One region of the Citrobacter tructae genome, then DNA from elsewhere that is predicted to be linked to it. Evidence: predicted binding sites of a transcription regulator. Region 1 holds the regulator's gene; each other region holds the start of a gene.
What was found. The regulator CRP, encoded in region 1, controls carbon source genes, mostly activating them, when cyclic AMP is high. The targets are predictions, from matches to a motif close to ATGTGANNNNNNTCACAT.

Region 2: the regulator CRP is predicted to act here: its motif matches at 3,384-3,401, upstream of E4Z61_RS07875 (arabinose ABC transporter substrate-binding protein).
Region 3: the regulator CRP is predicted to act here: its motif matches at 1,001-1,018, upstream of udp (uridine phosphorylase).
Region 4: the regulator CRP is predicted to act here: its motif matches at 3,586-3,603, upstream of E4Z61_RS01835 (mannitol dehydrogenase family protein).

The regions. Positions count from the first base shown of each region.
Region 1 covers NZ_CP038469.1:3,802,315-3,807,585, reverse strand. Annotated here, with positions in the region: partial or broken gene E4Z61_RS18825 (hydrolase) at 1-968, shown strand, start outside; gene E4Z61_RS18820 (YheU family protein) at 971-1,189, shown strand; gene E4Z61_RS18815 (phosphoribulokinase) at 1,243-2,112, shown strand; gene E4Z61_RS18810 (OsmC family protein) at 2,158-2,562, opposite strand; gene crp (cAMP-activated global transcriptional regulator CRP) at 2,872-3,504, shown strand; gene E4Z61_RS18800 (YccS/YhfK family putative transporter) at 3,556-5,271, shown strand, end outside.
Region 2 covers NZ_CP038469.1:1,481,131-1,486,401, reverse strand. Annotated here, with positions in the region: gene E4Z61_RS07895 (RpiB/LacA/LacB family sugar-phosphate isomerase) at 1-313, shown strand, start outside; gene E4Z61_RS07890 (MFS transporter) at 348-1,769, opposite strand; gene E4Z61_RS07885 (DUF2766 family protein) at 1,898-2,149, shown strand; gene E4Z61_RS07880 (non-heme ferritin-like protein) at 2,230-2,733, opposite strand; gene E4Z61_RS07875 (arabinose ABC transporter substrate-binding protein) at 3,546-4,535, shown strand; gene araG (L-arabinose ABC transporter ATP-binding protein AraG) at 4,601-5,271, shown strand, end outside.
Region 3 covers NZ_CP038469.1:3,309,605-3,314,875, reverse strand. Annotated here, with positions in the region: gene metE (5-methyltetrahydropteroyltriglutamate--homocysteine S-methyltransferase) at 1-11, shown strand, start outside; gene E4Z61_RS16560 (dienelactone hydrolase family protein) at 67-876, opposite strand; gene udp (uridine phosphorylase) at 1,142-1,903, shown strand; gene rmuC (DNA recombination protein RmuC) at 2,044-3,474, shown strand; gene ubiE (bifunctional demethylmenaquinone methyltransferase/2-methoxy-6-polyprenyl-1,4-benzoquinol methylase UbiE) at 3,569-4,324, shown strand; gene ubiJ (ubiquinone biosynthesis protein UbiJ) at 4,338-4,943, shown strand; gene ubiB (ubiquinone biosynthesis regulatory protein kinase UbiB) at 4,940-5,271, shown strand, end outside.
Region 4 covers NZ_CP038469.1:261,881-267,151, reverse strand. Annotated here, with positions in the region: gene torC (pentaheme c-type cytochrome TorC) at 1-614, opposite strand, end outside; gene pdxR (MocR-like pyridoxine biosynthesis transcription factor PdxR) at 781-2,253, shown strand; gene uxuA (mannonate dehydratase) at 2,300-3,490, opposite strand; gene E4Z61_RS01835 (mannitol dehydrogenase family protein) at 3,693-5,159, shown strand.

The DNA.
Region 1 (5,271 bases):
GAGAATTCCGCCCGATGCGCGGGATCGGTAATCGACATCTGCAAACCATGCTGCCGCGTTTAATTCGCCGTAAGGTGAAGTTCGACGCCCACTGGCAGCGATTGGAATTACCCGACGGTGACTTTGTCGATCTGGCATGGAGTGAAGATCCGCAGCAGGCGAAGCACAAACCGCGTCTGGTCGTTTTTCACGGTCTGGAAGGTAGCCTGAACAGCCCGTACGCCCACGGACTGATTGAGGCGGCGCAAAAGCGCGGCTGGTTAGGCGTGGTGATGCATTTTCGCGGCTGCAGCGGTGAACCGAATCGCCTGAACCGCATTTATCACTCCGGCGAGACCGAAGACGGCACCTGGTTTTTACACTGGCTGGAATGTGAATTCGGCCGCGTGCCGACCGCAGCGGTCGGCTATTCGCTCGGCGGCAACATGCTGGCCTGCCTGCTGGCAAAAGAAGGCAACGACATTCCAATTGATGCCGCAGTTATTGTCTCTGCGCCTTTCGTACTGGAAGCCTGTAGTTATCATATGGAGAAAGGTTTCTCCCGTGTCTATCAGCGCTACCTGCTCAATCTGTTGAAAGCCAATGCCTCGCGTAAGCTTGAGGCGTATCCGGGTTCGCTGCCGGTAAGCCTGGCCCAGTTGAAATCCCTGCGCCGCATTCGCGATTTTGACGATCTGATTACTGCAAAAATTCACGGTTTCGCCGACGCGATAGACTATTATCGTCAGTGTAGCGCTATGCCGTTGCTCAATCGGATCGCCAAACCAACGCTGATTATCCACGCCAAGGACGATCCGTTTATGGACCACCATGTGATCCCCAAACCGGAAAACCTGCCCTCGCAGGTGGAATATCAGTTAACCGAGCACGGTGGTCACGTTGGGTTTATTGGCGGCACGCTGCGCCGCCCCGAGATGTGGCTGGAATCGCGTATCCCCGACTGGCTGACAACGTATCTGGAGGCATAATCATGCAGATCCCCTGGCAGGACTTATCCCCTGAAGCGCTGGACAATCTGATTGAAAGCTTTGTCTTGCGTGAAGGCACCGATTATGGTGAACATGAACGTTCACTCGAACAAAAAGTCGCCGACGTCAGACGCCAGTTACAATCTGGCGAAGCCATCCTGGTATGGTCAGAACTGCATGAAACGGTCAACATTATGCCGCAGAAACAGTTTCGCGAATAATCGGTTGTCGACGGCTGACTATAATAAAAAACCAACCTATTTATGGAGTTGTTATGTCTGCCAAACATCCGGTGATTGCGGTAACAGGATCCAGCGGCGCGGGGACCACCACCACCAGCCTCGCGTTTCGTAAAATTTTCTCGCAGTTAAATCTGCGCGCTGCCGAGGTGGAAGGCGACAGTTTTCACCGCTATACCCGTCCTGAGATGGACATGGCGATCCGCAAAGCGCGTGACGCCGGGCGACACATCAGCTATTTCGGCCCCGAAGCCAACGATTTCAGCCTGCTGGAACACACCTTCATCGAGTACGGTCAGTCGGGCAAAGGCCAGTCACGAAAATATCTGCACACGTATGATGAAGCCGTTCCGTGGAATCAGGTTCCGGGCACATTTACCCCCTGGCAGCCTCTTCCTGAACCGACGGACGTGCTGTTCTATGAAGGCTTGCACGGCGGTGTAGTAACCCCGCAACAAAATGTGGCGCGGCATGTCGATCTATTGGTCGGGGTGGTGCCAATCGTCAACCTGGAGTGGATCCAGAAACTAACCCGCGATACCAGCGAGCGCGGTCACTCCCGCGAAGCGGTAATGGACTCAGTCGTGCGCTCAATGGACGATTACATCAATTACATCACCCCGCAGTTTTCCCGCACGCATATTAACTTCCAGCGCGTACCGACGGTCGACACCTCTAACCCTTTTGCAGCAAAAAGCATTCCGTCATTGGATGAAAGCTTTGTTGTTATCCATTTTCGTAATCTGGAAGGTATCGACTTTCCCTGGCTACTGGCTATGCTGCAGGGCTCATTCATTTCTCACATCAATACATTAGTGGTGCCGGGTGGCAAAATGGGGCTGGCAATGGAGCTGATCATGCTGCCGCTGGTCCAACGGCTGATGGAAGGGAAGAAAATAGAGTAAGCGGTGTTTGTGCCGGATAGCGCTAGGCTCATCCGGCATTAGAAATTACGCCGCAATCACTTCATAGGAATGGGTAATATTCACCGCTTTTTCTAGCATCAACGCCACGGAACAATACTTCTCCGCCGAGAGGTCTACTGCGCGGGACACTGACGCGTCTTTTAGATCGTTACCGGTGACGATGAAATGCAGATTAATATGGGTAAACAGACGCGGCGCTTCTTCACGACGTTCGGAAGTGAGTTTCACTTCGCAGTTGGTCACATCCTGACGACCCTTTTGCAGGATCGACACCACATCAATCGCACTACAGCCACCCGCAGCCATTAGCACCATTTCCATCGGGCTCGGCGCTTTATCACCAGAGTTACCGTCCATCAAGATTTGGTGGCCAGAGGCGGACTCACCGAGGAAGGTTAACCCCTCAACCCACTTTACACGCGCTTGCATATTTCGTAACTCCAATGTTTCAATTTTCCTGACAGATTACGCGTACATAACAATTCTCGCAACGGAAGGCGACCTGCATCATGCTGAAGCGAGACACCAGGAGACACACGGCGAAAGCTATGCTAAAACAGTCAGGATGCTACAGTATTACATAGACGTACTGCATGTATGCAGAGGACATCACATTACAGGCTGCAGTTCACTTTTTAGCAGCCCCTTTCCCAGGTAGCGGGAAACATATTTTTGCAACCCCAGAGGCAGCGTCGTTTTCTGGCTCTGGAGACAGCTTATAACAGAGGATAACCGCGCATGGTGCTTGGCAAACCGCAAACAGACCCGACTCTCGAATGGTTCTTGTCTCATTGCCATATTCATAAGTACCCATCGAAGAGCACGCTGATTCACCAGGGTGAAAAAGCGGAAACGTTGTATTACATCGTTAAAGGCTCAGTGGCAGTGCTGATCAAAGATGAAGAAGGGAAAGAAATGATCCTCTCTTATCTGAATCAGGGCGATTTCATTGGTGAATTAGGCCTGTTTGAAGAAGGCCAGGAACGTAGCGCCTGGGTACGTGCCAAAACCGCATGTGAAGTCGCTGAAATTTCATACAAAAAATTTCGTCAATTAATCCAGGTTAACCCGGATATTCTGATGCGCCTGTCTTCCCAGATGGCTCGTCGTCTGCAGGTAACGTCCGAAAAAGTGGGCAACCTTGCCTTCCTGGATGTCACTGGTCGTATCGCCCAGACCCTGTTGAACCTGGCGAAGCAACCTGACGCTATGACCCACCCGGATGGCATGCAGATCAAAATCACCCGTCAGGAAATTGGCCAGATCGTTGGCTGTTCCCGTGAAACTGTTGGTCGTATCCTGAAGATGCTGGAAGATCAGAACCTGATCTCCGCGCACGGTAAGACGATCGTCGTCTACGGCACGCGTTAACCTCATCGAAATGGCGCGTTACCGGGTAATGCGCCATTCTTGTTTACACCGATGTGGCGAAGACTGATTTATCACCCCGAGATCAACTACGCACTACGACAAACCCTGGTGCTGTGTTTGCCCGTGGCTGTCGGTCTTATCATCGGTCAGCTTCATCTGGGGCTGCTTTTCTCCCTCGTCCCTGCCTGCTGTAACATTGCCGGTCTTGATACCCCGCATAAGCGCTTTTTCAAACGCTTAGTTATTGGCGCGTCGCTGTTTGCCGGGTGCAGCCTGATCATGCAGTTGCTGCTGGCGCAGACCATACCGCTTCCGCTAATCCTCACCGGCCTGACACTGGTTCTCGGCGTAACCGCAGAGCTGGGCCCTCTGCATGCTCGATTACTGCCAGCCTCACTGATCGCGGCGATTTTCACGCTAAGTCTGGCCGGGAATATGCCCATCTGGGAGCCGCTGCTGATCTATGCGCTGGGTACGTTGTGGTACGGCGCGTTCAACTGGTTCTGGTTTTGGCTGTGGCGTGAACAGCCGCTGCGGGAATCGCTCAGCTTGTTGTACCGCGAACTGGCCGATTATTGTGAAGCAAAATATAGCCTGCTAACCCAGCACGTCGATCCCGAAAAAGCGTTACCCCCGCTGCTGGTTCGCCAGCAAAAAGCCGTGGATCTGATCACCCAGTGTTATCAGCAAATGCACATGCTTTCGGCGCATCGCAATAACGAGTACAAACGCCTGCTGCGGTCCTTTCAGGAAGCACTGGATTTGCAGGAACATATTTCCGTTAGCCTGCATCAACCGGAAGAGGTGCAAAAGCTGGTCGAGCGTAGCCACGCGGAGCAGGTGATTCGCTGGAACGCGCGCACCGTCGCCGCCCGCCTGCGCGTGCTGGCAGATGACATTCTGTATCATCGCTTGCCTACGCGTTTTTCCATGGAGAAACAGATTGGCACGCTGGAGAAAATTGCTAACCAGCATCCGGACAACCCGGTCGGGCAGTTTTGCTACTGGCACTTTAGCCGTATTGCCCGCGTGCTACGCACTCAGCGTCCACTGTACGCCCGAGATTTGATGGCCGACAAACAGCGCCGATTGCCGTTGCTCCCTGCCCTGAAAAACTATCTGTCGTTGAAATCCCCGGCGCTGCGTAATGCCGGACGCATCAGCGTCATGTTGAGCATCGCCAGCCTGATGGGCAGCGCCTTACACCTGCCAAAACCTTACTGGATCCTGATGACGGTCCTGTTCGTCACGCAAAACGGCTACGGTGCAACGCGGGTACGTATTTTGCATCGTTCGGTAGGTACGCTCGTCGGGCTGGTGATTGCTGGCGTCACGTTGCACTTTCATATTCCGGAAGGATTTACGCTGGCGGCCATGCTGGTCATCACCCTCGGCAGTTATCTGATCATGCGCAAAAACTACGGCTGGGCCACCGTCGGCTTTACAGTCACGGCGGTATATACCCTGCAGTTGCTGACGCTGAACGGGGAGCAGTTTATCGTGCCGCGCTTTGTCGATACGGTGCTGGGCTGTTTGATTGCCTTTGGCGGCACACTCTGGCTGTGGCCGCAGTGGCAGAGCGGCCTGCTGCGCAAAAACGCCCACGATGCGCTGGAATCCGATCAGGAAGCCATTCGCCTGATCCTCAGCAACGATCCGCAGGCAACACCGCTCGCGTATCAGCGTATGCGGGTCAATCAGGCACATAACACACTGTTTAACTCACTCAACCAAGCGATGCAGGAGCCAGGATTTAATTCGCATTAC
Region 2 (5,271 bases), 2.3 Mb from region 1:
GCTCTCCCTGGCGTTTGCGAAAGGTTTCGGCTGGGGCGCAGAACTGAACGTGCGCTACATGTTCGAGAAAGCTTTCACAGGTCGTAACGGTGAAGGTTATCCGCCGGAGCGTAAAGAGCCGCAGGTGCGTAACGCCGGAATTCTGAATCAGGTTAAAGAAGCAGTCGTGAAAGAAAACTATCTCGATACCTTGCGCGCTATCGATCCTGAACTGGTGAAAACCGCCGTATCCGGCCCGCGTTTCCAGCAGTGTTTCTTTGAAAACTGCCAGGACAAATCTATCGAAGCGTTTGTCCGTGAGATGATTGGCTAAATGTTGCTGGCCCGGTGGCGTAGGCTGTCCGGGCTTATTTGTTCTTGTTTGACACCGCACTTCCCGCGTCGCGGGTCAGTCGTAGCGTATCTACCATGCCAGTCAGGCAAATAATGGCAATTGCTACAAAAGCCAGACGGAAGCTAATGCCGGGTATATTGTCCAGCGCCAGCCACTCGCTGACCTTATCGCCAATTCTGATACCAATTGCCGCCAGCGAAATCCCTAACCCCACCGCTAATTGTGTGGCCGTGCTGAACAGCGTATTGGCATAGCTCATCTGCGGTGCGGGGACATCTGCGAAGGCCAGCGTGCTGACGCCGGTAAACTGGATCGAACGGAACACGCCACCCAGATACAGCACCAGTAAAATAACCCACACCGGCGTTTGCGGGGTAATCAACGCGCAAGCCAGAAGCGCCAGCACGTTCAACGCACCGTTTATCAACAGCAACTTCTTAAAGCCCAGCCAGCGTATCAACGGCGTAGTGGCGGGTTTAATTGTCAGATTGCCGACAAACACTGCCAATACCAGCGAGCCAGCATGAAAGGCGTTCATGCCAAACCCCACCTGAAACATTAACGGCAGCAGAAAGGGAACGGCGCTGATAGACGCGCGAAACAGCGATCCGCCGAACATGGTGACGCGAAAGGTGGGGACACGTAGAGCATCCAGACGAATCATCGGCCAGGCGGCATGGCGAAAATGGCGCAGGGCAAACAGGAAGGTGATTATCCCAAGCGTGAGCAGCCCTGCAGTCAACCAGCCTTGCGGTTGCTGCGATCCCAGTAACTCCATGGCATACACCAGGCTGACCATGGCGACAGAAGTGGCAATAAAGCCGGGGGTGTCGAATGGACGGCGTTCGTCGTCATGAATGTCGGGGATGAAGCGTAACGCCAGGGTTATTGCCAGTAATCCCAACGGGACATTAATAAAGAAAATCCAGCGCCAGTTGGCGTAGCTGGTGATAAACCCGCCGAGCGGTGGGCCGATGATGGGAGCGACTAATGCCGGCCAGGTCAGAGTAGCAATGGCGGTAATTAACTGGTGTTTTGGCGTGGTACGCAGCACCGCGAGGCGACCGACAGGTACCATCAACGCGCCGCCCACCCCCTGTAAGATACGCATTGCCACAAAGCCTTCCAGGCTGGTGGCTAACCCGCATAGTATTGAAGCAAGGGTAAAGATGACCAGCGCCAGGCTAAATACCTTGCGCGCGCCGAAGCGATCGGCAATCCAGCCGCTGGCGGGAATCAGAACCGCCAGGGTGATCAGATAGGCGCTGATGCCAATGTTCAGATCGACTGCCGGCACGCCAAAGCTTTTCGCCATATCGGGCAGGGCGGTGGCGATGACCGTGCCATCGATAAACTCCATAAAAAAAGCCCCGGCAACGAGCAAGGCCGCCGGGGAGATGCCACGTTTATTCTCAACCGCTAAATCGTTACTCATGTTGTGCTTGCCATCTCAAAGGAAATCACGGGATCTTTTTTTATTTTCAGCGCAGCCGTAATGACGGCACCGCTATCGTTTCGCGCGCTGAATGGGTACTATGGCGACCTTTCTATAAGGAGCTCACTATGTCCCAAACACTGAATGCCGATCAGGAACTGCTCTCGGACGTTGTTGCCTGTCAGCTGGTTATCAAGCAAATTCTGGATGTCATTGATGTTATTGCCCCGGTAGAAGTGCGGGAGAAAATGTCCAGTCAGCTGAAAAGCATCGATTTTTCTAGTCATCCAGCGGGGGCCGATCCGGTGACGATGCGCGCAATTCAAAAAGCCGTTGCGTTGATCGAACTGAAATTCACCCCGCAGAGTGAGTCTCACTAAAATAAACCGTTGTTTCAGGTTTTAGAAAGGTTTTTTTGCGCCTCTCGGAAAGGGAGGCGCAGATTGGGTGATGCCAGGTATTAGTGCTGCTGGTAATTAACCACGTTTAGCAGGTGCTTATCCGTTTGCGCCATGCACAGCCCGGCGCGTTTGGCACTACGCACCTCATCAAGAATCGTTTGTAACAGCACGCCATCCTGCTGCTGTTCTTTTTCCAGATCATGAAGAAAATCAACGGTTGGGGCATCGTTCAATGCTTCCGCTTCGTTCGTTAAGCGTGACAGCGTGCTGGCTCGCTGTTGATATTCGTCCAGCGTTTTTTGAAATAACTCTTCAAGGCAAGTCATCTCATTGCCAGGTACGTCGATGGCTTTGACAATGGGGTTGGCACCCGCGCTTTTCATAAAATTAAACACGCGCATCATTTGCGTGACGTTACTCTGTGCCTGGGTGCGCAGAAACATTGCGGTGCCGGTCAGACTGTGCTCATAGCACCATTCGCTGAGGTGAAGGTAGAGGTTTGATGCGTAAAACTCAAGGTTCATTTGGGTGTTGAGTTTATGAACAATTCCAACTGCAGCCATATCAATATCCTTATTTCCAGAAAGGGAAATGTACGTTACTCACGTCAGTACAACGGGCTGTCGTTGCACTTCACATCTACGTACACGTAATACTGTTAGCAGAATAAATCCGTTCCGCCGGTCCTTTGTGTGATCAATGAGGCAATTCTATGCCGATCACAAATAATCATAGCGGTAGCCCGGACATAAGAAAATCCTTAAATCCACGCATTTATGTTTTTTTACATATTGTCATAAGGGTATTTTCAGATTTAACATTTCTATGCATAAAAAATAATCATGTAACTAACTGATTTTTAATTTATTAAAATAATAGGATTTCGTTTTCATATAGCGAAATTAAATTTCATTGCAAGGTCTCTTCACGTTGGTACTGATTATCTGCAGCATTTTGGCGTCAGATCATTTTAATGAATGCCATTAATCAAACGCATAAATAATTCGGCATTCATTGTTTTATTTGTGTGGATAAATCGAAGTATTAGGTATGAAAAAGGCCTACGTTCTCGAATGCCTTGTATTCGGGAACAAGGATTCACTGGCTGAGCTTATGGACTAATCTGCTACATCTCATTTTCCCCGTCGAAAAAAACACGTTTTTTTATGTCATTTCCCACTGAATTTATGTACGCAATTACTGTAATTCTGTGGTGTGATGCCGCTCTCTTATGGAGAATCAATTTCCCGCTACAACTACTCTCAGCACTGGCATTGATCTTATTAATAAAAGGTAATGCCTTGTTTTACGTCCGAATTACAAAAAATCGTCTGATTTTACCCTACATAAAAGAACGTTAAAGCTGGAGTTAACCATGCACAAATTCACTAAAGCGCTGGCAGCCATCGGTCTGGCTGCCGTTATGTCACAATCCGCTATCGCTGAATCCATGAAGCTCGGTTTCCTGGTCAAGCAGCCAGAGGAACCTTGGTTCCAGACTGAATGGAAATTTGCGGATAAAGCCGGTAAAGATCTTGGTTTTGAAGTGATTAAGATTGCTGTCCCAGATGGTGAGAAAACCCTGAATGCCATCGACAGCCTTGCGGCAAGTGGGGCGAAAGGGTTCGTTATTTGTACGCCGGACCCCAAACTCGGGCCTGCGATTATGGCTAAGGCGCGTGGCTACGACATGAAAGTAATCGCCGTTGATGACCAGTTTGCCAACGCCAAAGGTAAACCGATGGACACCGTGCCGCTGGTGATGATGGCGGCAACAAAAATTGGTGAGCGTCAGGGGCAGGAATTGTACAAAGAAATGCAAAAACGCGGTTGGGATGTGAAATCTTCCGCCGTGATGGCGATTACCGCTAACGAACTGGATACCGCGCGCCGTCGTACATCCGGCTCAATGGAAGCACTCAAAGCTGCGGGCTTCCCGGAAAAACAGATCTATCAGGTTCCCACCAAATCCAATGATATCCCCGGCGCATTTGACGCCGCGAACTCTATGCTGGTTCAGCATCCTGAAGTTAAACACTGGCTGATTGTCGGGATGAACGACAACACCGTACTGGGCGGCGTACGCGCGACTGAAGGGCAGGGCTTTAAAGCACCGAACGTGATTGGGATTGGCATTAACGGTGTCGATGCCATTAGCGAACTGTCTAAAGGCGAAGCGACCGGATTCTACGGCTCACTGCTGCCAAGCCCGGACGTACATGGCTACAAATCCAGTGAAATGCTCTACAACTGGGTGACGAAAGGCGCTGAGCCACCGGCATTTACTGAAGTGACGGATGTGGTGTTGATCACTCGCGATAACTTCAAAGAAGAGCTGGCGAAAAAAGGTTTAGGCGGCAAGTAATACTCAATGCCGGATAAGAGCTGAACATTTCTTATCCGGCAACAGATTAGATTCACGGAGACGTTATGCAACAGTCTACCCCGTATCTCTCATTTCGTGGCATTGGCAAAACCTTCCCTGGCGTTAAGGCGCTGACGGATATTAGTTTCGACTGCTTTGCCGGTCAGGTGCATGCACTGATGGGTGAAAATGGCGCCGGGAAATCAACATTATTAAAAATTCTCAGCGGTAACTATGCGCCAACGACGGGATCTTTGGTGATCCGTGGCCAGGAGGTTTCGTTTGCCGACACCACCACCGCGCTGAACGCCGGTGTCGCCATTATTTACCAGGAGCTACACCTGGTACCGGAAATGACCGTCGCCGAGAATATCTACTTAGGCCAGCTTCCCCACAAGGGCGGGATTGTGAACCGCTCGTTGTTGAATTACGAAGCTGGTTTGCAGTTAAAGCATCTGGGGATGGACATCGATCCGGCCACGCCGCTGAAATATCTCTCCATCGGTCAGTGGCAAATGGTGGAGATTGCAAAAGCGTTGGCGCGTAACGCCAAAATTATCGCTTTCGATGAACCTACCAGCTCTCTTTCCGCAAGGGAGATTGAAAATCTGTTCCGCGTCATTCGCGAATTGCGCAACGAGGGACGCATCATTTTGTATGTTTCGCACCGCATGGAAGAGATCTTCGCTCTCAGTGATGCCATTACCGTATTTAAAGATGGTCAGTACGTTAAGAC
Region 3 (5,271 bases), 490 kb from region 1:
GTCAGGCTTAAAACAAAAACGGAGGCTAATGCCTCCGTTTTGATGATCGGTTTGCCGGGGCAATAATTATTTCTTCCCACCGTACTGCGCAAACCACTCCAGCATTCTCTGCCAGCCGTCTTTTGCAGACTCTTCGTGATAGCTCGGGCGATAATCGGCGTTAAACGCATGTCCGGCATCGGGATAGACCACGATTTCCGTTTTGGCATTCGCCGCGCGCAGTGCCTGACGCATCGTCTCGACTGTATCTAGTGGAATACTGGTGTCCTGAGCGCCATAGAGTCCCAAAACGGGGGCGTTCAGATCGGTGGCGATATCGACGGGATGTTTGGGGGAGTTTAGTGTTTTGTCTCCGACCAGTTTGCCGTACCACGCCACAGCCGCTTTTAGCTGCGGATTATGCGCGGCATACAGCCAGGTGATGCGCCCGCCCCAGCAAAAACCGGTGATCATCAGTCGATGCGCGTCACCGCCGTTGCGCGAGGCCCAACTGGCGACGTGGTCCAGATCGGCCAGCACCTGAGAGTCCGGGACTTTTGCCACCAGGCCGCTTAACAACGTTGAAATATCGGCAAAATCATTCGGATCTCCGGTGCGGAAGTAAAGCTCTGGTGCGACAGCCAGATATCCTTCCAACGCCAGGCGGCGGCAAACGTCACGAATGTGTTCATGAACACCAAAAATTTCCTGTACGACGATAACGACAGGGAGCGGACCCTCGCTCTGCTTCGGACGTGCATGATACGCCGGCATATCATCGCCTTGAGACGGAATTGACGTTATGCCCGCGATGATTTCGTTATCCGGGGTGTGGACTGCCGTAGCAGCGGGTGGGGATACAGCAGGTGCAAAGCCAGATTGTCGTGTTGTTGCCATGGTATTCTCCGTACCCTTAAGTATTTAGCCAAATAGCGCATTGTTAACTATAGACGCGTGCAACGAACCACATTGCCTTAAACGGTCTATCTTTTGTGCAAGGCTTGCCTGTATCGAACTGTTAATGTGATCGGCATCACTATTTGACGGTAATTTAATGCAATTGATTTACATCATAGTGATGGTTGTCACGAAAATATGTTCATGCCTTCGGTAAAGTATATTTTTGCTTCTTCTGACAAAACCGATTCACAGAGGAGTTTTTATGTCTAAGTCTGATGTTTTTCATCTCGGCCTCACCAAGAACGATTTACAAGGGGCCCAGCTCGCTATCGTCCCTGGCGACCCGGAGCGTGTGGAAAAGATCGCCGCGCTGATGGACAAGCCGGTTAAGCTGGCATCTCATCGCGAGTTCACTACCTGGCGTGCTGAGCTGGATGGTAAAGCAGTGATCGTCTGCTCTACCGGTATCGGCGGCCCGTCGACGTCTATTGCCGTAGAAGAACTGGCGCAACTGGGCATTCGTACCTTCCTGCGTATCGGTACGACCGGCGCGATTCAGCCGCATATCAACGTTGGCGACGTGCTGGTTACCACCGCGTCTGTCCGTCTGGACGGGGCGAGTCTGCACTTCGCACCGATGGAATTCCCGGCAGTTGCCGATTTCGAGTGCACCACCGCGCTGGTGGAAGCGGCGAAATCTATCGGCGCCACCACCCACGTGGGCGTTACCGCCTCTTCTGATACCTTTTATCCAGGCCAGGAACGTTACGACACCTTCTCTGGTCGCGTAGTACGCAACTTCAAAGGCTCGATGGAAGAGTGGCAGTCCATGGGCGTCATGAACTACGAAATGGAATCCGCTACACTGCTGACCATGTGCGCAAGCCAGGGTCTGCGTGCCGGTATGGTTGCAGGTGTTATCGTCAACCGTACTCAGCAAGAGATTCCGAATGCAGAAACCATGAAGCAAACGGAAAGCCACGCAGTGAAAATCGTGGTAGAAGCAGCACGTCGCCTGCTGTAATTATCTCTTCTTTAAGAAAAGGCCGATGCGTTCGGCCTTTTTATTTTGCGTAGTACCTCGCAGGAAATTCCTTTTAAACTGGACGTTTATACAGCACAATTCTATTTTGTGCGGGTAAGTCGTTGCTGTAAGGGGGCGTAGTGGATATTTCGATAATGATAAGTGCCGTCGTGGCGTTAGCTGCAGGGCTGCTCGTGGGCTGGCTGGCGACAAAAGCGCGAGCCGATCAAATCCGCGCAGATCTTATCGAAGAACGGCGTGAACTGGATATTGCGCTAAGCGCCGCTCGTCAACAGCTGGCGCAGGAAGCCCATTGGCGTGAAGAGTGCGAGCTACTCAACAACGAACTCCGCAGCCTGCACAGCATTAACACCTCTCTGGAGGCCGATCTCCGGGAGGTCACTACACGGCTCGAAGCGACGCAACAGCATGCTGAAGAGAAAATCCGTCAGATGATCAACAGCGAACAGCGCCTGAGCGAACAGTTTGAAAATCTGGCGAACCGTATTTTTGAGCACAGCAATCGTCGTGTCGATGAGCAAAATCGCCAAAGCCTGAATAGCCTGCTTACACCATTGCGTGAACAGCTGGACGGTTTTCGCCGTCAGGTGCAGGATAGCTTTGGCAAAGAGGCGCAAGAACGTCATACCCTGGCGCACGAAATTCGTAACCTCCAGCAACTGAACGCGCAGATGGCGCAGGAAGCGGTTAATCTGACGCGGGCATTAAAAGGTGATAACAAAACCCAGGGTAATTGGGGAGAAGTCGTTCTCACGCGGGTACTGGAGGCTTCTGGTCTGCGTGAAGGTTATGAGTATGAAACCCAGGTTAGTATAGAAAATGACGCCCGTTCGCGAATGCAGCCGGACGTTATTGTACGATTACCTCAGGGCAAAGATGTGGTGATTGACGCCAAAATGACGCTGGTTGCCTATGAGCGCTATTTTAATGCAGAGGATGACTACACTCGTGAAAGCGCGTTGCAGGAGCACATCGCCTCGGTGCGTAACCATATTCGTTTACTGGGCCGTAAAGACTACCAACAGCTTCCGGGGTTACGTACGCTTGATTATGTTCTGATGTTTATCCCCGTTGAGCCCGCTTTTCTGCTGGCACTGGACAGACAGCCCGAACTGATTACAGAAGCGCTCAGAAATAACATTATGCTGGTGAGTCCCACCACGTTGTTAGTGGCATTGCGTACTATCGCTAATCTGTGGCGCTATGAGCATCAGAGCCGTAATGCGCAACAAATTGCGGACCGGGCCAGCAAGCTTTATGACAAGATGCGATTGTTTGTCGATGATATGTCGGCGATTGGCCAGAGTTTGGACAAGGCGCAGGATAACTATCGTCAGGCGATGAAAAAGCTCTCTTCGGGGCGTGGAAACGTCCTGGCGCAGGCAGAAGCGTTCCGTGGATTAGGCGTGGAAATTAAGCGCGAGATTAATCCTGAACTGGTTGAACAAGCCACGACCCAGGATGAAGAGTTTCGCTTACGTTCGGTCCCGGAGGCGCAACAAGACGAGACTTACCCCGATGAAGAGGCGGTAAATCAGCAATCAAACTAGCCCGTTTGGGGTAGTGGAACCCGGCAGAAGGGTAGGGCAAATTGCCCCAATCTGTTACACTTCTCGAACATTTTTTGGATGAGCAGGCACTGAGATGGTGGATAATTCACAAGAAACGACGCACTTTGGCTTTCAGACCGTCGCTAAAGAGCAGAAAGCTGACATGGTGGCCCACGTTTTTCATTCTGTGGCGTCTAAATATGACGTTATGAATGACTTAATGTCATTTGGCATTCATCGTTTGTGGAAGCGCTTCACCATTGACTGCAGTGGCGTGCGTCGCGGACAAACTGTCCTGGATTTAGCCGGCGGTACGGGTGATCTGACGGCGAAGTTTTCTCGCATGGTGGGTGAAACCGGGAAAGTTGTTCTGGCGGACATCAATGACTCAATGCTCAAAATGGGTCGCGAAAAGCTGCGCAACATTGGCGTAATTGGCAACGTCGAGTACGTCCAGGCGAATGCGGAAGCACTGCCGTTCCCGGACAATACTTTTGACTGCATTACCATTTCGTTCGGCCTGCGTAACGTTACGGATAAAGACAAAGCACTGCGTTCCATGTATCGCGTGCTGAAGCCCGGCGGACGTTTACTGGTACTGGAATTCTCCAAGCCGATTATTGAACCGCTGAGCAAAGCGTATGACGCATATTCTTTCCATATTCTGCCGCGTATTGGTTCGATGGTGGCAAGTGATGCAGATAGTTACCGCTATCTGGCGGAGTCCATCCGCATGCATCCCGATCAGGACACGTTAAAAGCAATGATGCAAAATGCCGGGTTTGAAAGCGTTGATTACTACAACCTGACGGCGGGTGTTGTTGCGTTGCATCGTGGTTACAAGTTCTGACAGGAGATCGGGGATGCCTTTTAAACCCTTAGTGACCGCAGGCGTTGAAAATCTGCTCAACACCTTTCTGTATCGTTCACCAGCGCTGAAATCGGCCAGAACGCGTTTGCAGAGCAAGGTGCTGCGTGTAGATCTCAAAGGATTTTCGACACCGCTAGTCCTGGTGTTTAGTGAGCGCCAGGTTGATGTACTGGGGGCATGGGAAGGCGAAGCTGATTGTACCGTGATCACACATGCCAGCGTGTTACCAAAATTGCGCGACCGGCAGCAGCTCACGACGCTTATTCGCAGCGGTGAACTGGAAGTGCAGGGCGATATTCAGGTGGTGCAGAACTTTGTTGCGCTGGCTGACCTGGCGGAGTTCGATCCCGCAGAGTTGTTAGCACCCTATACCGGCGATATCGTTGCTGAAGGGGTTAGCAAAGCCTTGCGTGGCGGGGCTAAGTTTTTATGCCACACCCTTCAACGTCAGCAGCGTTACGTCGCCGAAGCGATTACCGAAGAGTGGCGTATGGCTCCAGGTCAGCTTGAAGTTGCATGGTTTGCCGAAGAAACCGCTGCCGTTGAACGTGCGGTCGAATCTCTGGCCAAACGGCTGGAAAAACTGGAGGCCAAATGACGCCAGGTGAAGTACGGCGCCTTTATTTCATCATTCGCACTTTCTTAAGCTACGGCCTTGATGAACTCATCCCTAAAATGCGTATTACGCTGCCACTTCGGTTGTGGCGTTACACATTGTTTTGGATGCCCAACCGACATAAAGAAAAACCGCTGGGAGAGAGGCTGAGACTGGCGTTGCAGGAGCTGGGACCAGTGTGGATCAAGTTTGGTCAAATGCTATCCACTCGTCGTGACCTTTTTCCTCCGCACATCGCCGATCAGCTAGCACTGTTGCAGGATCGGGTGGCCCCATTCGATGGACAACGCGCAAAACAACAAATCGAAGA
Region 4 (5,271 bases), 1.3 Mb from region 1:
TTCTCGCTTAATGAAAACAGCGTGGCCGCATCCGATGGTGTCTCCGCCTGGCGTTGTAGTTGCTTAAAACGGTCGCGAAAGCCACTGCTCATATCGGGCTTGTGATGGGCAATGCCTTTGTGACAGTCAATGCAGTTGCTGTCCTTCGCCGCCGCTGCGGTCATTTGTGCCGCCGCATTTGTCGATTGCTTACCGTGATCCATCGCCTCATAGCTGTGGCAGGATTTACAGGCTGCTGAATTGTTGGCACTCATTCGCGCCCACTCCCGCTGAGCTAACTCCGCCCGCTTTGCGCTAAACTTTTCAGGGGTATCGATAGAAGGCGAAATGAACGTATGGTAGAGGTCGTTTAAAGCTTCCGTTTTGCGGATAAGCGTCGGGACAACTCCCGGTGGAATATGGCAATCCTGACACTCGGCACGCACACCGGATGCATTACGAAAATGTACGCTGGTCTTATATTCCTCCCCCACCGTGCGCATCGAGTGGCACGACAAACAAAACTCAGTGCTGCTGGTGTAATGTACGCCTTGCCACGTTCCCCAAATGGCAAAGGCCATTGCAAAGGCCCCGCCGAATGCGCACCACAGAGCGTTTTTTCTTATCCACGACATACTTGCCTCCATTATTTTAATAGCGACACGCTAAGGGATATTAAAAAAGGAAAATAGAGACACTGGCGACAGAGTATAGGAACAGCGTTCACTCCATGAGGCGAATCAAAATAGTTAAAAACGGAAACTCGTAATATACCGCTATCGTTTTAATAAGGAATTTCTCATGCTGACACTGTCTCTCAACAGAGAAAGTCGTACGCCGCTGCAATTGCAGATTTTTCAGTTTTATTTTCAAGCTATTCAGCAGGGAGATTTGCTGTACGGAGACAAACTCCCCTCTATCCGAGAGCAGGCGCAAGCGATAAACGTGGCCAAAATTACGGTCGTTATGGCGTATGAAAAGCTGATGGCGGCAGGGTTTATTAAGAGCCGAAAAGGCATAGGCTATGAAGTCATATTCACCGCGCCGGTACGCACGACCCCGGCGCACGTACCGGTAGCTCAGGGTTCTCCTCCGGTAAAACCTGAACCTGCAGGGGTTTCCACCGATGTATACAGCGAGATGGGGCGGGAGTTCTATTGCCGGATGGGTGTCCCCGATCCCAACGCCTTTCCCTGGTCAAGTTGGCGAAAGTGGAATAACGCTCCCAGCGTACTTAAAGAGCAATTATTTACCCGATACCATTCACCAAATGGATTATTTTCATTGCGTGAGCAAATGGTCAGATACCTTAATTTATCCCGGGGGATTAATACCCGTGCTGAGAACATCATCATTACCAACGGAATTCAGGAAGGATTATCGCTGCTCAGCCAGATATTTATTATTCATCATGCAGCATGTCAGGAAAAAAAGTGTCATGTTGTGACCGAATCCCCTTGTTATTCTGGCGCATGGCATCTGTTTAATTATTATGGTGCTGACATTACGCCAATCGCCGTGGATAACCTGGGCCTGCGCACTGATCAATTACCCGACTATGCAACCCAACTTTGTTACGTAACGCCCGCGCATCAATACCCGATGGGGAGTGTGCTTTCGCTGGAACGGCGTCTGTCATTACTGACGTGGGCGCAGCGTGTCGGGGCTTACATTATCGAAGATGATTACGATGCCGTTTTTACTTACGGCGCGAATCCCCTTCCCGCGCTGAAAGCCATGGATTATCACGATCGGATTATCTACATGGGGACATTCTCAAAAACGCTGGGGCCGGGGGCACGTCTTGGCTACCTCATTTGTCCTGATGAACTGCTCCCAGCAGTGCAGAATATGAAAGCGTTAAACAACAACGGTAGCCAGTGGTTATTGCAGCAATTTTTAGCTGAATTAATGCAAAATCAGGTGTTTTATACCCACCTCGGTAAATTGGCCTGCAATTACGCGGCACGTCTCGCGCTTCTCCGGGACGGTCTTTCCGCGCTGTTTCCTGATGGCAAAATCGATGGTGCTGCAGCGGGCCTGCACCTTTCTTTACGTGTTGACCGATCGCCCGACATCATCACCACGCTGCAACAGCGCTGTTTGTTGGCAGGTGTGCGCTTTGATACGCTGCAGGACATTGAAAACGGTTCAGAAGAAATCTGGCGCAAGGAGAGCAGCGACGCGGTGATGTTTTTCGGTTTTGGTGGGTTGCAGTTACCGCAGATCAATAAGGTGCTGAGAGTGCTGGAGCAGGCGTTAATTCAGACCTGATGGCTGAACAGGGATCGAGCCACTCGCCCAATCCCTGTTGATGCTATTACAGCAGATCGCGGAACTGCGTTTGTTTCAGCGCCAGCTCAACACCGCGAACTTCTGCCAGCCCTTTCAGACGGCCAATCGCGGAGTAACCCGGGTTGGTTTTCTTGTGCAGATCGTCAAGCATTTGATGCCCATGATCCGGACGCATCGGGATAGGACGCAGATCGCCCGCCTTCTTGCGACGCTGTTCTTCGCTCAGAATGGCAGCCACTACCGATACCATATCCACATCGCCCTGCAGGTGAGCACCTTCATGGAAGGTTTTCGGGTTATCTTCACGGCAGGTCGAACGCAAATGCGTGAAGTGAATACGATCGCCAAAGGTTTCGATCATTTTCACCAGATCGTTATCCGCACGCACGCCGTAGGAACCGGTGCACATGGTGAAACCGTTATAAATACTGTCTACCGTTTCTTTCAGCCACTGCATATCTTCAATGGTGGAAACGATGCGCGGCAAGCCGAGGATCGGACGCGGCGGATCGTCAGGATGCACGGCCAGACGCACGCCGACTTCTTCGGCCACCGGCACAATCGCCCGCAGGAATACGGCCATGTTATTACGCAGGTCATCTTTACTGATACCATCATATTCCGCCAGGCGCGCACGAAACTTATCCAGCGTGTAACCTTCTTCCGCCCCCGGCAGACCGGCGATAATGTTGCGGGTCAGCTTCTCCACCCCGGCTTCGCTCATCGCGTTGAAATAGTCCAGCGCCTGACGCTGTTCTTCAGCGGTGTAATCCGCCTCAGCGCCTGGGCGCTGCAGGATGTGCAGCTCAAAGGCCGCAAAGGCAATCTGATCAAAGCGCAGAGCTTTAGAGCCATCTGGCAACTGATATTCAAGGTCTGTACGCGTCCAGTCGAGGATTGGCATGAAGTTATAACACACGGTATCAATGCCGCAGGTCGCCAGATTACGGATACTCTGCTGATAATTCGCAATCCACGTTTGATACTGTCCGGAGTGCGTTTTGATGTCTTCATGAACGGGGATGCTTTCCACCACCGACCAGGTCAGCCCCTTCTCAGCCAGAATAGCCTGACGCTTTTGAATCTCTTCAACGGGCCACACTTCACCATTGGGAATGTGGTGCAAGGCGGTCACAACACCGGTTGCGCCAGCCTGACGCACATCATCAAGCGATACCGGATCGTTAGGTCCGTACCAACGCCAGGTTTGTTCCATTGCTTCACCTCACAAGTTGTTATACCAAATTAGAATGAGTGTATGACGACTACCATACAGGCCTCGGCTTAATGATCAACATAACGCCCATCATTGATTGATCTAGCTCACATTCCCAGTATAAATAAGGCACACCAATTTAACTTGTTGTCATATAACTTTATACTGCCATTGTTAATTAATGGTTAATCAGGTGTGTGTAATGAAGACTATTGCCACGGCTCCACTCCCGGAAAATGTACGGATACCGCAGTACGATCGCCAACAGTTAAAATCACGGATCGTGCATTTTGGTTTCGGTGCTTTTCACCGTGCTCATCAGGCATTATTAACCGACAAGGTGCTCAATACGCAGGGAGGAGACTGGGGAATTTGTGAGATTAGCCTGTTCAGCGGCGACAGGCTGATGGGTCAGCTTCGCGAGCAGGATCATCTGTATACCGTGTTAGAAAAAGGCCCGAACGGTAATCAACCGATCGTGATCGGTGCCGTTAACGAATGCCTGAACGCCTCGCTTGATTCGCTGGCGGCTATTATTGAAAAATTCTGTGAACCTCAGGTGGCGATTGTGTCGTTAACCATCACGGAAAAAGGCTACTGTATTGATCCGGCTACAGGATCGCTTGATCTCGCTAACCCGCGCATTGTTCATGATTTACACTCGCCGGATGAGCCCCACTCAGCACCGGGAATTATTGTCGAAGCCCTGCATCGCCGCCGCGAACGCGGGCTTCCGCCGTTTACCGTACTCTCTTGCGATAACATCCCGGACAACGGTCATGTAGTGAAAAACGCGGTTCTGGGAATGGCGCAAAAACGCTCATCTGAACTGGCAACGTGGATACAAGAGCAAGTCAGTTTTCCGGGCACCATGGTGGACAGGATTGTCCCTGCCGCAACCGAAGAGTCGCTGAATGAAATAGCCCATGAACTGGGCGTAGCCGACCCCTGTGGCATCAGCTGCGAACCGTTTATCCAGTGGGTGATTGAGGACAATTTTGTTGCCGGTCGCCCACAGTGGGAAACTGCCGGTGTTCAGATGGTTGACGACGTGTTGCCGTGGGAACAGATGAAACTACGGATGCTGAACGGCAGCCACTCATTTTTGGCCTATCTTGGCTATCTGGCCGGATTTCACCACATCAGTGATTGCATGCAGGACAATGCCTTTCGTGAAGCGGCTTACCGCCTGATGATGACGGAGCAAGCCCCCACGCTGCGTATCACTAACGTCGATTTACCCCAGTATGCCGAAAGCCTGCTGGAACGCTTTGCCAATCCGGCGCTGAAGCACAAGACCTGGCAAATCGCGATGGACGGCAGCCAAAAATTACCGCAGCGAATGCTGGAAGGGATCCGCGTTCATTTAGCGCGGAAAAGCGACTGGCCTCTGCTGGCACTCGGCGTCGCAGGCTGGATGCGCTACGTGAGCGGCGTGGATGATGCGGGAACAGCCATTGATGTACGCGATCCGATGAGTGAGAAAATTGGCGCTCTTGTTGACCAAAGCACAGAATCAGATCGCGTCAGCGCCCTGCTTTCCTTGCACGAGATTTTTGCCACCGACCTGGTGCAGAACCCGCACTTTGTCGAGGCTATTGAGCAGGCCTGGCAACGTATTGCCCAATACGGCGCGCATCAGGCCGTCATACAGATGTTAAAAAATTAACGATTTCTGCCATTAAACAGGACGAAGCACGTCTTCGTCCTCTCACCCCTTCTCTTTTTCCCTGTTTTTCGCCAGGATTGTTAAATGCCATTACGGTAATTTATGTTTCTGG